3 regions of the Tardiphaga alba genome follow, and region 2 is predicted to be linked to each of the others. Evidence: predicted binding sites of a transcription regulator. Region 2 holds the regulator's gene; each other region holds the start of a gene.

Region 1 (5,623 bases), 2.2 Mb from region 2:
AGTAGACACTGGCAGTCATTGTCGAGCATCGACGTGAGTGTGTACTGGATCGCCCGGTCCTAGCGCGCAATTGCGCGCACGGCCGGGCGACGACAAGTAGCGTCGGTGGCTAAAGCACCAACTCCCACGTCTCGCCCACCAGATTCTGTCCAAAGCTGCGATGCGGTTCGCTGGCGACGAGCGCAAATCCCGCGCGCTCATAAATCTTTCGTGCGGCGAAGAGATTGCTCTGCGTCCATAGCGTGATTTTCCGATAGCCGCATTGCCGCGCGAAGCTGATCGCTTCCGCCGTTAGTCGATGGCCAAGATTTTGCCCGCGTGCGACGGGATCGATGATCAGGAGCCGGATCTTAGCGATATCGTCGGATGCCTTGACCAGAAAGATCGAGCCGACCGGCGCGCCATTCATCTCCGCAATCCAGCAGCGCTCGCGCGAGGGATTGAAGGCGGCGATATATTTGGCGACGATGTCGGCCACGAGGCCCTCGAAGGAGGCGTCGTAGCCGTATTCCGACGCATAGAGCGCGCCATGGCTTTGCACTACCCAGCCCATGTCGCCGGGGCGTGGACTGCGCAACGTCGCCTGCGCCGCCTCGCTCTCGCCAAGCAGGGCCTCGATGGTCGCCATGGCCTGCACCACGCGCGGCGCGTGAGTGCCGAGGGCATCGAGCATGTTAGTCACCTGATCATGCGAGCCGCGATTGAGGCGCCCGAAGGCAAGGCGGCCCTTGGCGGTCAGGCTGAGCCGGTATTGCCGCCGGTCGGCAGGCGAAGGCTTTCGAACAACGAGGCCCTTGGCGTCGAAGGCTTGCAGAATGCGGCTGAGATAGCCCGCATCGAGCTTGAGCGCGCTGCCGATCTCCTTGGCCGACTGGCCGTCCTTGCTGGCGAGCTCATAGAGCACCCGCGCTTCCGTGAGCGAATAGGGGCTTTCCAGCAGCTGTTGGTCCAGCACGCCGAGATGCCGCGTGTAGAAGCGGTTGAAGGCGCGGACGGCGGCAACGGGATCAGGGGCTTGCGACATGGTTGCCAATGTCAATTAAATAATTGACTTTGGCAAGTGTATGGCTTGGGTAGATCGCAGCTGTCATCCCCCGCGCAGGCGGGGGATCCAGTAGACACTGCCGCTAGCGATTTGATTGGGAGGCCGGCGTACTGGATTGCCCGCCTTTGCGGGCAATGACAGCTGGGTTTTGCCTCACGCCACCATCATGATCCGGCTGCGCAGCATGGTGCGTTCGGCCCGGCCGAGCTGGCGCAGCAAGCGGGCTTCCGCGCCGCGGGTGTCGGCATGGCCGCCAAGCCGTTCATAATGGTCCCGTGCGATCAGGAGGCCCTGGTCCGCCTTGGGACCACTGACCTTGCGGAGCAGGTGCTTCACCCCGTCACGAAAGCCGGCTTCGTCATAGGGCGAGCGGGCGTAGCGAAAGATGCCGGCGCGGGGCCGATCGCTGGTCGAGACGCGCTGGACGAATTGCTGGGTTTCCTCGATCCATCCGGCGTCGAGCACGGCGCCGGCATGGAGAAACATCAGCCACGACGAGCGTGCAGCTTTGGCGCCAACGGCCATCGCGGCAGCCCGGGAGCCAGTCGATGTCAGGAAATCGCAACCAGCCACATCGGCCACGCGTTCGATCACGTCGGTGCCGGCCCGATCGACCAGCAGCACTTCTCGGATCACGCCCGCAGCGGCGCCCGGCACCAGCGCCGCCAGTGTGGCGACGGCGGGCTGTTCGACACCATTGGTGGGGATGATCACGCTCAGCATGGATGTGGATAATACCTCAAAACCCGTGCGGCTGCGTTATCATGTCGTCATATTGAATACAGCTGCCAATGCTATTCATGGCTAAGACGGCACGTGTGGGGAAAACCGCCTGGCTGCGTCTTTGTTCTTGATATGTTCCTTGAAGCTGCTAGCGTGGCCTCATGAATCAGAACGCCGCAGCCCTTCAGATGCCGACTGCTTCCGCGCCGTCCGAAATCGCGGGAATGCCATCGCCGTTTCCGGCGATCGAGGTTGCGATCGACCGCCAGCGGCGGCGCGGTCGTGGCGCCCAATCCAATGACAGTGGCCGTTACGAGAAGGAGGCCCGCGTCGCCTTCGACGATGGCTGGCAGAGCCTTGATGACCTGCCGCCGTTCAAGACGACGGTGGCGACGGACACGGCCCGAAAAGTCATCACGCGCAACGAGTCACCGGATATCGGCTTCGACCGGTCGATCAATCCCTATCGCGGCTGCGAGCATGGCTGCGTCTACTGTTTCGCGCGGCCGACCCATGCCTATCTCGGCCTGTCGCCGGGGCTGGATTTCGAATCCAAGCTGTTCGTGAAGCCGGATGCGCCGGCGCTGCTCGAGAAGGAGCTGTCGTCCGCCGAATACGAGCCGAAGATGATCGCGATCGGCACCAATACCGATCCGTATCAGCCGATCGAGCGTGAGCGCAAAGTGATGCGCGGCATTCTCGAAGTGCTGGAGAAAACCGGCCATCCCGTCGGCATCGTCACCAAATCGGCCCTGGTGGTGCGCGACATCGACATCCTCGCGCGGATGGCCAAGCGCAACCTTGCCAAGGTCGCGCTGTCGGTGACCTCGCTCGATGCGAAGCTGGCGCGTGCCATGGAGCCGCGCGCCTCGACGCCGTCGAAGCGGCTGGAAGCGCTGAAGCTGCTATCCGATGCCGGCATTCCCACCACGGTGATGGTGGCCCCGGTGATCCCGGCGCTGAATGACAGCGAAATCGAACGCATTCTCGATGCCGCCGCTCATGCGGGTGTCAAGGAAGCCAGCTATGTGTTGCTGCGTCTGCCGCTGGAAGTCCGGGACCTGTTTCGCGAATGGCTGATGGCGAATTACCCGGATCGCTATCGTCATGTTTTCACGCTGATCCGCGAAATGCGTGATGGCCGCGACTACGACTCGCAATGGGGCACGCGGATGAAGGGCACGGGGCCGATGGCCTGGATGATCGGCCGCCGTTTCGAGATCGCCTGCAGCAAGCTCGGCCTTAACAAGAAGCGCTCGAAGCTGACACTCGATCATTTCGCAAAGCCCGCGGGCGCCGGGCAGCAGCTGAATTTGTTCTAACTCCTGAAGGTCTCGCAATCTTGGGAGCAACTCGGGGGAGGGGCGCCGACCGGAAACCAGAGCCGGTCGGCGACCCCTTCTCCGCTTTTTGCGTCGCGTGATCCGGAGAGTCGCAAATGACGAATAACAATCGACCCAAACTGGTGCCGCGCCTGACTGCGGTGACCCTCGGCGTCCACGATATCCGCCGCAGCATCGCCTTCTATGAAGCACTCGGTTTTGCGCGAAAGGCGAAGGAAACCGGCGAGGCCATCGCTTTCTACGACACCGGCGCCAGCTTGCTGGCGCTATTTCCATGGGACCAACTGGCCGATGACGCCAAGCTGCCCGACCAGCCGCGGCCGCAGGCGTTTCGCGGCACCACGATGGGCTGGAACTGCAGCTCGCCCGAAGAGGTCGACGCCGTGCTGGCCTTCGCCGTCTCCTGCGGGGCGACCCTGATCAAGCCGGCGCACAAGACGGAATATGGTGGCTATTCCGGTTATTTCGCCGATCCCGATGGCCATGCCTGGGATGTGGTGGTGGCGCCGGGCATCGAGGTTGGCGACGACCGCCGGGTGCATCTGGCGGATTAGGTCCTTTGTAGCCCGGATGGAGCGAAGCGAAATCCGGGGACCGGCGTTTCAATTCATCTGCCGGTCCCTGCATTTCGCTTCGCTTCATGCAGGCTACGACTGAGCGCCCCGGAATAACGGGCACGCGTCCGGGTTCCCGGTTGCGCCATCGGGCCGGCTTGCGCACGATCCGCCTATGATTCGGGATACCAGGACCAAGCCGGCGAAGTCGCCCAAGGCAGCCGCCAAGCCCCGCAAGAACCCGCGATTGCCGGGCCGCCCAGCTTCAAGCGCGAGCGTGCGCTGCTGAAGCAGGGCATCTGGCCGGTGGCGGGTTGCGATGAGGCCGGTCGCGGGCCGTTGGCCGGTCCCGTCGTGGCCGCCGCGGTGATTCTCGATCCCAAGCGCATCCCCAAAGGGCTCGACGACTCCAAGAAGCTGACCGAAGCCAAGCGCGACGCGCTGTTCGAGGAAATCTGCGCGACGTCCTTCTTTGCGGTCGCCTATGCCTCACCGGCGCGGATCGACCGCGACAATATCCTGCGTGCCTCGCTGTGGGCACTGGCGCGTGCGGTCGCCTCGCTGCCGGAGGCGCCGAAACATGTCTTCGTCGATGGTCGCGACAAGATCGATACGCCGGCGACCTGCGAAGCAGTCATCGGCGGCGATGCGCAGGTGCTGTCCATCGCGGCCGCCTCCATCATCGCAAAAGTCTCGCGCGACCGGCTGATGTGCCGTCTCGCCGAGGAATGCCCCGGCTATGGGTTCGAGGTGCACAAGGGCTATGGCGTGCCGCAGCATCTCAAGGCTTTGCACGAACTCGGCCCCAGCATCCATCATCGCAGCCTGTTCGCCCCGGTGGTGGCTGCCCGCCTTCGCCGCGAAACGATCGTGGTCGAGAGCGAGGTCGTGACGGTGCAGGCGACCCTCGACCTCTCCGCCTGATCGGCTGCGGTTGCCTCAAAAGGCTGCCCGCCGTATCACCTGTGGGCTTCTTTCATTCGCGGGCCGGTCCAGACGTTCATGCGCTTCACTTCCCTGATCGTCGAACTGATCCGCGCCCGGCCGCGGCTGGTGTTCTGGATCGTGGTGCTGTGCCAGGCGCTGCTCTGGCTTGTCGTGCCGCTGCTGCTTTATCGCGGGCCGCCCGGTGATCTCGCCACCGTGCTGGCCTATGGCCGGGAATATCAGGTCGGGACTGAATTCGGCCCGCCGCTGGCCTATTGGCTGGCGGATATCGCTTTCCGCGCTGCCGGCAACCACATTTTCGGTGTCTATCTGCTGGCACAGATCTGCGCAGTTCTGATGTTCCGGGCGGCCTATCAGCTCGGTCGCCACATCGTCGGTGCGCCGCAGGCGGTGATCGCTGTATTGCTGACCATGACGGTGACGGCTTTCAGCACACCCGGCATCGAATTCGGACCGCTGGTTCTGGCGCGTCCACTCTGGGCGATGTTCCTGCTGCATGCCTGGCTGGCGATTGGGCAGGGGCGCCGCAGTGCCTGGTTTGCGCTGTCCATCGAAGCCGGCCTGCTGCTGCTGACCACGCCGCAGGCGATGTGGCTCCTGCCGCTGCCGCTGCTGTTCGGCCTCGCCACCACACGCGGCCGGCGCAATCTCGCATCTTTCGATCCGCTTTTCGCGCTGATCGTCATCGCTGCGCTGGTGCTGCCTTACGCCGTGTGGGTGATCCGTTCGGGCACGAGCGTGCTGCCGCCGCCACCGGTGCTGACCGACCTCGCCGGCAAGGCCGAGCAATGGGGCATCCTGCTGGTCTGGCTCATCGCAGCCGCCGCCGGCGTGTTCGTCCTGACCGTAATGAACTGGCGTCGCCTTGTGCCGCGCACCGAGGATGCGCCGGTGATTTTCCGCCCGCCGGTGGATGGGACGGCGCGGGCTTATGTGTATGTCTTCGCACTCGCCCCGGCGCTGCTCGGCAGCCTGTTTGCAGCACTTTACGGCCGCGCGAATGTCGTCGG
Region 2 (5,623 bases):
GATCGCCGGCCGCATCGCCACCACGCCCTTCGTCGTCTATCCGCCGGGCATCGCCACCATCGTGCCGGGCGAGCGCCTCACCGAACGCGCGCAGCCGATGATCGATTATCTCAAGATGTTCGAGACCTGCTTCAACACCTTCCCGGGCTTCGATGTCGAAATCCAGGGCATCTATCGCAAGGTCGATGCAAGCGGCCGGATTCGGCTCTACACCTATGTCGTGTCCGAAGAGCGGGATCCGAGAAAGTGAACGTACCAAACGGGACGGAAGCACCGATCATTGTCCGGCCGTCGCGTGACAGCGACGTCGATGCCATGCTCGCAATCTATCGCCGCCACATCCGTCAGGGCGTGGAGGAAGGCGTCAGCGACGCCGATGCGATGCAGCCCGACGATCTGCGCGACCGCCGGAAGAACCTAAAGAACAAGCGCTTCCCGCATATCGTGGCGACGCGGAATGGCGAGGTGGTCGGCTATGCCTATGTGGTCCAGTTCCGGAAGCGGCCGGCCTATCGCTATGCCGTGAAGCACTCGATCTATGTGCATCACGATCACACCGGCCAGGGTGTCGGCGGCAAGTTATTGCGCGAACTCATCGACGTCTGCGCCGCCGCCGGCTTCCGCCAGATCATCGGCTATATCGACGCCGACAACGCCCCTTCGCTCGGGCTGCACGACCACTTCGGCTTCACGCGGATCGGCACGCTGCCCGGCGTCGCCTATCGCTCCGGCCGATGGGCCGACACGGTGATGGTGCAACGTTCGCTGGCCGCCGGCGCGACCACGCCGCCGCCGCCCATGCCGCTGTCGGAGCGGATTTCGTAAGCACAGCGGGCATCGCCCTGCCCGCAACCGGCATCACGCCGGCGTTCGCATGTGAACGACGTGGCGATCGACGGCGAAATGCTGCGCATTGGCGCCGATGCCGATACAGACGGCGATCGCCAATGCGGCCATGATCAGGACAAGTGTCTTAGACATCGCATCCTCCCGGTCTGAACCTCGATCAAAACGTATGATCGGGACAAACGGGAGCAAGCACGGTTACGCGCATTTAATGCGGAACACGCGGCTTCGCGACAGCAGCAATAGAGCTTTGGCCACCAAACTGCGCTGGAATCGGCAAGAGGCTGCCGGGTCCCCACCCGGACAGCCTCTCTGCGCGGATGTCCGGTCCCCAAGTCGCCGGTGCTGCCGCATGGCCGCAAGCTCCGATTTCGTGGTTGCGCAAGGTTAACACCGCTTTAATCCGCTCACTTGCGGATCATCGGCACGCCCTTGGTGGTGAAGCGCTGGGACTTGCCGCCACCGGGCCGAACCGGGCGCTGCGTGCCGGCAGCCTTCCCCGTTCCGGGGGGCTGATGCGCCGGCACGAGCTGTTCGGGACGCGGCCCGATCAGATCGGCGCGGCCCATCGCCCGCAACGCATCGCGCAGGATCGGCCAGTTGTCGGGATCGTGATAGCGCAGAAACGCCTTGTGCAGCCGACGCTGCCGCAGCCCCTTGATCGCCTCGACCTTTTCGCTCGCGCCATGACGCACGCCGCGCAGCGGATTGACGCCGGTGTGATACATGGCCGTCGCGGTGGCCATCGGCGACGGCAGGAAGGTCTGCACCTGATCGGCGCGATAGCGGTTCTTCTTGAGCCACAGCGCGAGGTTCATCATGTCCTCATCCGTCGTGCCCGGATGCGCCGCGATGAAATACGGGATCAGGAAGTATTTCTTGCCGGCCTTCTGCACGGCGGCGTCGAACATCTTCTTGAAGCGGTTGTAGGTGCCGATGCCCGGCTTCATCATCTTGTCGAGCGGACCGCGCTCGGTGTGCTCCGGCGCAATCTTCAAATAGCCGCCGACGTGATGGGTGACGAGTTCCTCGACATATTTCGGGCTCTGCACCGCAAGATCGTAACGCACGCCCGAGGCGACCATCACCTTCTTGATGCCCTTGGTCTCGCGCACCTTGCGATACAGGCTGATCAGGTCGTCATGCGAGGTGTTGAGGTTCGGGCAGATGTCCGGAAACACGCAGGACGGCAACCGGCAGGCCTTCTCGACCTTCGGATCCTTGCACGCCATCCGGTACATGTTCGCGGTCGGTCCGCCGATATCCGAGATCACGCCCGTAAAACCCGGCGTCTTGTCACGGATCTTTTCGATCTCCTGCAGGATCGATTTTTCCGAACGGTTCTGGATGATACGGCCTTCATGCTCGGTGATCGAGCAGAAGGTGCAGCCGCCAAAGCAGCCGCGCATGATCGTCACCGAGAACTTGATCATGTCCCAGGCGGGAATCTTCGCATCACCATAGGACGGATGCGGCGCGCGCGCATAAGGCAGATCATAGACCGCGTCCATCTCTTCCGATGTCAGCGGGATCGGCGGCGGATTGAGCCATAGATCGCGATCGCCGTGCTTCTGCACCAGCGCACGCGCATTGCCGGGATTGGCCTCACGATGCAGCACGCGCGAAGCGCGCGCATAGGCTTCCTTGTCCTGCTCGACCTGTTCGCAGGACGGCAACCGCACCACCGTGTCGCCGCTCTGGCGGGACGCGCCTTCATCGGCGGAATCGAGATCGTCCGCCGGCAGTTCGGTGTAATTCTCGGGCACGCGGCGGAACAGCGCGACGCCGCGGATGTCATCGAGTTCGCGCGGCGGCTCGCCATCGGCCAGCCGATGTGCGACTTCGACCACGGCGCGCTCGGCATTGCCGTAGAGCAGGAGATCCGCCTTGGCGTCGGCGAGGATCGAACGGCGGACTTTCTCCGACCAGTAATCGTAATGCGCGATGCGGCGAAGCGAGGCCTCGATGCCGCCGAGAATGATCGGCACATCCTTGAAGGCCTCACGACAGCGCTGCGCATAGACCACCGTACAGCGATCCGGCCGCTTGCCGCCCTCGCCGCCCGGCGTATAGGCATCGTCGCTGCGGATACGGCGGTCCGCGGTGTAGCGGTTCACCATCGAATCCATGTTGCCGCCGGTGACGCCGAAGAACACGCGCGGCTTACCTAGCGCCTTGAACGGCTCGGCCGAATGCCAGTCCGGCTGCGAAATGATGCCGACGCGAAAACCCTGCGCTTCCAAGAGGCGGCCGATGATGGCCATGCCGAATGAGGGATGATCGACATAGGCGTCGCCGGTGACCAGCACGATGTCGCATGCGTCCCAGCCGAGTTCGTCCATCTCGGCACGGCTCATGGGCAGGAATGGCGCAGGCTTGCGCTGCGGCACCAGGAAGGCGCGGGACATCAATGGTTGTTCGGCGACGGCGAGATTTGTCATGCGCCACGCATAAGACTCCGGGAGTCCGAATTCAACGGCGGCGCTGCATATTGAGCGAGAACGATGCAGTCTTTGCCGGCATTGGCGGGAACTGTGACGGCTTCGCTTCGCAGAAGATTATCTTGGTACCACCACGCACCGTAAGCGCGCGCGACCGGGGCAAACAAACGCGCCGTTCCGAATGGGTCGCAAGGACGTCCAGAAAGCGCGAAAGATGACAAAATTAGCCATTGCGGAACACATATGGAACAGATAGTGTTCGTTCATGATTTGTTTCGAGATTCCGTGGCTTAGTCGTCAAGCGTTGCCCGAACTCGCGAACTGCCCTCGATGAGATGCCCTGCAAAGGGTGTCTGCAACGAGGTCCTGAAACACACGCGGCGGCCGACGATCTGTCGTTGAAGACCCGTCAACTGAGGATGGCTTTCAGATGCTCACGCGCAAGCAATACGAACTGCTCCGCTTCATTGACCAGCGACTGAAGGAAGCCGGCGTCCCGCCCTCCTTCGACGAGATGAAGGATGCGCTCGACCTGCGCTCCAAATCCGGCATCCACCGCCTGATTACGGCGCTGGAGGAACGCGGCTTCATCCGCCGCCTGCCGAACCGCGCACGCGCGATCGAAGTGATCAAGCTGCCTGAACTCAACACCGCAGCCCCTGCGAGCGGACGACGCGGCTTCACGCCGAGCGTCATCGAAGGCACGCTGGGCAAGGGCCGCTCCGCGCCCACCCCCGTGGCCAGCGACGATGACGGCGGCCGCACCATCTCGGTGCCGGTGATGGGCCGGATAGCGGCTGGTACGCCCATCGAAGCGCTGCAGACCCGCAGCCATTCGATCAGCGTGCCGCAGGATATGCTCGGCAATGGCGAACATTATGCGCTCGAAGTGCGCGGCGATTCCATGCAGGACGCCGGCATTCTCGATGGCGACATGGCGCTGATCCAGAAATCCGACAGCGCCGACACCGGCGACATCGTCGTGGCGTTGATCGACGACGAGGAAGCCACGCTGAAACGCTTCCGCCGCCGCGGCGCCTCCATCGCGCTGGAGCCGGCGAATGCGGCCTATGAGGTTCGCATCCTGCCGCCGAACCGCGTGCGCATCCAAGGCAAGCTCACCGGCCTCTATCGCCGCTACTGAGCGATGCGCTCGGTAAAAGCGTGATCTGATCCCGAAAACCCATATCCGCTTTTCGGGATCCTGCTCAATCGTCCGGCGCGAGATCCGTCTCCGCCGGCGTTGCATCGACCGGTCCCTGGCGCGTGCGTTGGCCGGTCGAACTCGCAGCTTCCACGGCATCGACAGGTCCGCGCGCCCAGGGCCGCTGCAAGCCGCCTGTGCGCGTCGTCTCCGCTGAGAAACCGTCACCAACGCGCCGCAGACTGGTCGCTCCCTGCCCCTGCAGCCTCTCGCGATCGATCACCATCGCCCGGCAGTTGGTGGGCGCCTGCTTCGCGGTGACGATCAACACCGTGCGCTCACAGTCATCACTGAATGCATCCGGCATCAACGTCAGGGCAATCAGGGCGCCATCACCGAGCGCCGTCACGCAGCCTGACGGATCGCATGACACGCCTTCGCCAAGCGAAGCATCGGTCGGCAATCGCGCATCGGCATCCGCGCCAAGCCATTCCTTGACCAAAAACGCATCCTTGCCGCTGCGCATCACATGTAGCCGGCCGTCACGTCCGCGGACAGCCACGCTCTGGCCGTCACCGGCGATCAGCACGTCAGGCTGCCTTGTGAATGCAGCCCACACTGTTGCCACCGCCAGCGCGATCACGCCCGCATAACGCAACGGCGTGCGCAGCAATGCGAGCAGGATGATGCCGAAACTGGCTGCGATCAGCGGCCCCGTCCCGAAGGCCGACACGCGACCGATCGCACCGGGGAGCCCTGCCACCCACTTGGACACAAAGATCATCCATTGCAGCCCGATCTCCATGATGTGCCAAAACAGACTATCGAAACCGAACGGAATGGCGATCAGGCCCAACAAGCCTGCCGGCATCACCAGTATCGAAACCACCGGCATGGCCAGCAGATTGGCGATGATGCCGTAAGGCGTGATGCGGTGAAAATGATAGGCCGCATAAGGCATCGTCGCGAGGCCAGCGACCAGCGATGCGAGCAGCAGCAATGAAAGTTCGCGGCCGCCCCAGAGCGCGATGCGTGCCGTCGTCGAACTCTCGGATGTCGCGAACAAAGCTGGCATGCCGATCTGCACCAGCGCCACGAGGCCGAGCGTCGCCGCGAACGACATCTGGAAACTCGGATGCACCAGCGCCTCAGGCGTGACGATCAGCACGATCAGCGCCGCGATCGCCAGTGT
Region 3 (5,623 bases), 1.2 Mb from region 2:
GATCAGGAAGAACGATGAACGGCAGCGCCTTGTTCCGTGGGATATGCAGCGCTGCGAGGTCGCCGACGCGGATCGCCGAAATCCGCCGCGTCTCGATGATCCGCTGCACAGCCCGCGCGCCAAAACCGGGCACGCGCAACAGATCCTCGCGGCTGGCGCGGTTGATGTCGAGCGGGAAACGGTCGCGATGGCGCAGCGCCCAGGCGAGTTTCGGATCCATGTCCAGCGACAGCATGCCGTTATCGCCAGCCACGATCTCGTCGGCATCGAAGCCATAGAAACGCATCAGCCAGTCGGCCTGATAGAGCCGATGCTCGCGCATCAAGGGCGGCGCGCGCAACGGCAAGGAACGGCTGGCATCGGGGATCGGACTGAAGGCCGAGTAATAGACGCGCTTCAGATTGTAGGAGCCATAGAGATTGGCCGAGGTCTTGATGATGGTCGCGTCATTGGCGCTGTCGGCGCCGACGATCATCTGCGTGCTTTGGCCGGCCGGCGCAAAGCGCGGCGCCGTGCGGCCGCGCGGCGTCGGCTTGGCGCCCTCGCGGGCTTCATCCAGCTTGAGACGCAAACGTCCCATGGTGCGGCGGATCGCGCGCACGTCCTTTTCCGGCGCCAGTTGCTTCAGGCTGCCTTCATCCGGCACTTCGATATTGATCGAAAGCCGATCCGCATATTTGCCAGCCTCGGTAATCAATGCCTCATCGGCTTCGGGAATGGTCTTCAAATGGATGTAGCCGCGAAAGTGATGTTCCTCGCGCAATTTTCGCGCGACGGCGACCACTTGCTCCATCGTGTAATCGGCGCTGCGGATGATGCCCGATGAGAGAAACAGCCCCTCGATATAATTGCGCCGATAGAAATCCAGCGTGAGCTGCACCACTTCATCCACGGTGAAGCGTGCCCGCGTCACATTGCTGGAGGCGCGGTTGACGCAATAGAGGCAATCGTAATTGCAGGCATTGGTCAGCAGGATCTTCAGCAGCGAGATGCAGCGGCCGTCCGGCGCATAGGAATGACAGATGCCCATGCCTGCATCGGTCGAGCCCATGCCCTTGCCGTCGCGGGAATCCCGTTTCTCGGTGCCGCTTGATGCGCATGAAGCGTCATATTTGGCGGCATCCGCGAGGATCTCCAGCTTGCGCTTCACGTCCATGTCAGTCCCTTCCAATACCGCTGCGAAAATATGGGTCGCTGTCCCGATTGACTCAGCCGAGCCTCTCGTCGTTATATAGAACACATCATGAACAAATGAGCCAGTAACGGGTTCATTGGAAACCCATCACTGGCAAAGATTTTGAGGAGCGGCGCATGACCGGCGCACGCACGGACACGCTTGCGCGCTTGCGCGGCAGCATAGAGCGCATCGAAGGGCATGAAGATACCACGCGCCTCGATCGCGTGGCGCTGGGCCATGCCGGGGCGGATGAAGTGCTGCAGGGCGGCCTTATCCGCGGAACCCTGCATGAAGTCTTCGCGCTGGAGACACGGCAGATCGGCGCCGCGACGGGCTTCGTTGCCGGCATGGCGCAGCGCCTGAGCAGGGCTAAGCCGCTGCTGTGGATCCGGCAGGATTTCGTTGCCCGCGAAGGCGGTGCGCTGGCGATGAGCGGGCTGAAGGAACTCGGCCTCGATCCGCGCGGCATCGTGCTGGTCGCGGCGGCCGATCATGAGATGGCGCTGCGCGTCGGCGCCGATGCGCTGGCCTGCGATGCGCTCGGCACCGTCATCCTCGATCTGTGGGGCGAGGTGCGCGCCTTCGATCTGGTCGCCAGCCGCAAATATACGCTGGCCGCACAAAACTCCGGCGTCTCTTGCGTGATGCTGCGGACGTCTGCCTTGCCGATGGTCAGCACAGCCGAGACGCGCTGGGTGGTGCAGGCCGCGCGTTCGCCGCCGACAGCGCCATGGGAAGCCTGGGGCGCACCGGTCCTCGACGTCAATCTCGTTCGCAATCGCCATGGCCAGACCGGCCGATGGATCATGGAATGGAAATGTGATGAGTGCCTTTTCCGTGACACCGAGTCTGAAGCAGGGAAGACGCATTCTCAGCCTGTGGCTACCGCGCCTGCCGACCGACCGCATCAAGCGCCAGCGCGCCCGCAGCGGCGCGTTGCACGACGCGCATAGATCGCTGATCGTAGCCGCGAAGGAAAACAATGCCTGGCAGATCACCGCGCTGAACGATGCGGCGGCAAAGCTCGGCCTCGAGATCGGCATGCCGCTCGCCAATGCGCGCGCGGTCTGTCCCGATATCGATGTCTGCGATGCCGATCCCGTCGCGGACACGGAATTGCTGAATGCCATCGCCGACTGGTGCGATCGTTTTACGCCGCTTGTGGCGCTCGATGCGCCACATGGATTGTTTCTCGACATCACCGGCTGCACACATCTGTTCGGCGGTGAGGCGGCGTTGATGGAGCAGCTCTGCGCCACGCTGACAAAGCAGGGTTTCATCGTCAGTGCCGCGATTGCCGGCACGTCAGTCTGCGCGCGCACGCTCAGCCGCCACAAGCATGGCCGCATCATAGCAGCCGGTGATGAAGCGAAGGCTGTAAAACCGCTGCCGCTTTATCCGCTTGGCGCGGATGATGCGATCATGCGTGGCTTGCGGCGTGCGGGCCTCAAGACCATCGGTGATGTCGCAGCGCGCGGCCGCGCCGAGATCACCGCACGTTTTGGTGCGGCTTTCACCGCCTTGCTGGAAGCAGCACTCGGGCAGGGCGACAGCCCGATCTCTCCGCGAAAACCGCTGCCGGATTACATCGTCGAAAAGCGCTTTCCCGAACCCATCGCCACTGATGCGGTGATCACCACGACGCTGACGTCATTGGCCGGCATGCTGATCGCCGCGATGGACAAGCAGGGCAAAGGCGCGCGCCTGCTTGAAGCAGCTTTCTTTCGCACAGATGGCGTGGTGCGCGTGATCACAGCCCAAACAGGGCAGGCGGTGAGCCGGGTCGAGGTCGTCGATCGCCTGTTTCGCGAACGCCTCGATGCCATCGCCGATCCCCTCGATCCCGGCTTCGGCTTCGACATGATCCGGCTGTCCGCCAGCCACACCGAAGTGGTGGTACAGCAGCAAAGCGATCTCGACAGCCGTGCGCGGGACAATGACGAGGTGATCGGTCTCGTCGATCGTCTCTCGGCACGGATCGGCCCGCGCCGTGTGTTCGTGCATCTGCCGGTCGATACGCATATCCCGGAGCGGGAAGCGGGTCCGATGCCGGCGCAATGGGGACTGATCGAAGCCTCATTGGCGCCATGGCCGCTCCGCATCATCGGCGAACCGCCGCTGCGACCGCTGCGCCTGTTCGAAAGGCCCGAGCCGATTGATGTCGCGCTCGCCGAATTTCCCGACAAGCCGCCGCATGCCTTCACATGGCGGCGGATCAACCGCATCGTGCGCCGTGCTGAAGGCCCTGAGCGTATCGCGATGGAATGGTGGCGCTCGCAGGAGCCACAGCCGACCCGCGATTACTTTCGTATCGAGGACGATATCGGGCAGCGGCTATGGATTTTTCGCGATGGTCTCTATGGCGAAATCCTGGATAAAGAGGAGAAGCGCGTCGATCCGAAATGGTTCGTGCACGGGATGTTCGCATGACCATTCCAGCCTATGCCGAACTCGGCATCACCACCAATTTCTCGTTCCTGCATGGCGGCTCGCATCCGCAAAATTATGTGCAACAGGCGAGTGAGATCGGTTTACCGATCATCGGCATCGCCGATCACAATACGCTGGCTGGCGTGGTGCGCGCCTATGATGAACTGGGCAACAAGGATATCCCGCATCCGCCGAGGCTGCTGATCGGTGCGCGTCTCGTCTTCATCGACGGCACGCCCGATATCGTCGTCTATCCCCGGAATCGCGACGCCTATGGGCGGCTATGCCAATTGCTCAGCCGTGGAAAGCTGAAGGCGGATAAAGGCGGCTGCCATCTCACGCTTGCCGATCTCGTCGATTTTGCTGAAGGACAACTCTGCATCCTTTCTTTGCCGCACCGCTTCGACAAAGTGACTGCGCTCAAAACGCTAGATCATCTGACACGAGCATGTCCCGACAATGTATGGATCGCCGCCAGCTTTTGGCATCATGGCGACGACAAGCGCCGCCTCGCACGGCTTGAACGCATTGCAGGCACGGCCCGCGTGCCGCTGATCGCGACCAACGAGGTTCTTTATCACGCCTATAGCCAGCGACCGCTGCAGGATGTTCTGACCTGCATTCGTGAGAAGACGACCATCGACAAGGTCGGCCGCCGGCTGCAGGCCAATGCCGAACGTCATCTCAAATCGGCAATTGAGATGGCGCGGCTGTTTCGTGATTATCCGGATGCGATCGCCGAAACGATCAGATTTTCGGAGCGCATCACCTTCACGCTCGGTCAGTTACAATACCAGTATCCCGATGAGCCCGTGCCGCTGGGAAAGACGGCGCAAGGTCATCTCGAAGACCTGACATGGGAAGGCTATCGCCGGCATTTTCCTAATACGGTCGATGGGAAGCTGGAAGCGACCTTACATAAGGAGCTCGCGCTGATCAGAGAGCTCGCATACGCACATTACTTTCTGACGGTGCACGACATCGTCCAATATGCACGCAGCCAGAATATTCTGTGTCAGGGCCGCGGCTCGGCAGCGAATTCCGCGGTCTGCTACATGCTCGACATCACCTCGGTGAATCCCGCCGAGGTCGATCTCCTGTTCGAACGCTTCATCTCCAAGGAGCGCCTGGAGCCGCCGGATATCGATGTCGATTTCGAACACGTCCGGCGCGAGGAAGTGTTGCAATATGTGTATCGCCGATACGGTCGTCACCGCGCGGCGATCATCGCCACCGTCATTCACTATCGCCCACGTTCTGCGATCCGCGATGTCGGCAAGGCGCTCGGCTTGACGGAGGACGTCACGTCATCTCTCGCGGACACCGTATGGGGAAGCTGGGGCAAGGGCCTCAACGAGATGCAGGTGAAACAGGCCGGTCTCGATCCCAGCAATCCCGCCATCATGCAAGCCGTAGCCCTTGCCATACAGCTCATCGAATTTCCGCGCCACCTGTCGCAGCATGTCGGCGGTTATGTGCTGACGCAGGACAATCTCGACACCTATGTGCCGATCGGCAATGCGGCGATGGATGACCGCACCTTCATCGAATGGGACAAGGACGATGTCGATACGATGAAGATGATGAAGGTCGACGTGCTCGCGCTGGGCATGCTGACCTGTATCCGCCGCTGTTTCGAACTTATTTTTCGCCACAAGGGGCGGCGGTACGAACTGAAGGATATCAAGGCGGAAGCAGATGATGCGCCTTCAGTATTCGCGATGCTCCAGCGTGGCGAATCTTTAGGCGTATTTCAAGTCGAGAGTCGAGCGCAAATGAATATGCTGCCGCGGCTTAAGCCGAAGACTTTCTATGACCTTGTCATCGAAGTTGCCATCGTGCGGCCCGGCCCGATACAGGGCAACATGGTGCATCCTTATCTAAAGCGAAGGGAGATGCGCGAAGAGGATATCGAATATCCATACCCAAAAGGCGGTGACAAAGACGAGCTCAAGAATGTCTTGAAAAAGACCCGGGGTGTTCCGCTGTTTCAGGAACAGGCGATGCGTATCGCCA

What was found. The regulator LexA, encoded in region 2, represses DNA repair genes until DNA is damaged. The targets are predictions, from matches to a motif close to TGTTCNNNNTGTGTTCNG.
Region 1: RPMA_RS05805 (PA0069 family radical SAM protein) is a predicted target of LexA. The motif match lies at 1,891-1,908, and genes of this name have one in related genera.
Region 3: RPMA_RS10495 (putative DNA modification/repair radical SAM protein) is a predicted target of LexA. The motif match lies at 1,233-1,250, and genes of this name have one in related genera.

Annotation. Positions count from the first base shown of each region.
Region 1 is NZ_CP036498.1:1,227,129-1,232,751, forward strand. Features, by position in the region: gene RPMA_RS05795 (bifunctional helix-turn-helix transcriptional regulator/GNAT family N-acetyltransferase) at 110-1,024, opposite strand; gene RPMA_RS05800 (glycosyltransferase family protein) at 1,199-1,768, opposite strand; gene RPMA_RS05805 (PA0069 family radical SAM protein) at 1,930-3,090, shown strand; gene RPMA_RS05810 (VOC family protein) at 3,207-3,665, shown strand; partial or broken gene RPMA_RS05815 (ribonuclease HII) at 3,841-4,589, shown strand; gene RPMA_RS05820 (glycosyltransferase family 39 protein) at 4,668-5,623, shown strand, end outside.
Region 2 is NZ_CP036498.1:3,447,072-3,452,694, forward strand. Features, by position in the region: gene RPMA_RS16245 (Orn/Lys/Arg family decarboxylase) at 1-250, shown strand, start outside; gene RPMA_RS16250 (GNAT family N-acetyltransferase) at 316-825, shown strand; gene RPMA_RS28265 (hypothetical protein) at 859-981, opposite strand; gene RPMA_RS16255 (YgiQ family radical SAM protein) at 1,254-3,287, opposite strand; gene lexA (transcriptional repressor LexA) at 3,718-4,431, shown strand; gene RPMA_RS16265 (ComEC/Rec2 family competence protein) at 4,496-5,623, opposite strand, start outside.
Region 3 is NZ_CP036498.1:2,245,659-2,251,281, forward strand. Features, by position in the region: gene RPMA_RS10495 (putative DNA modification/repair radical SAM protein) at 1-1,156, opposite strand, end outside; gene RPMA_RS10500 (ImuA family protein) at 1,312-2,130, shown strand; gene RPMA_RS10505 (Y-family DNA polymerase) at 2,015-3,607, shown strand; gene RPMA_RS10510 (error-prone DNA polymerase) at 3,604-5,623, shown strand, end outside.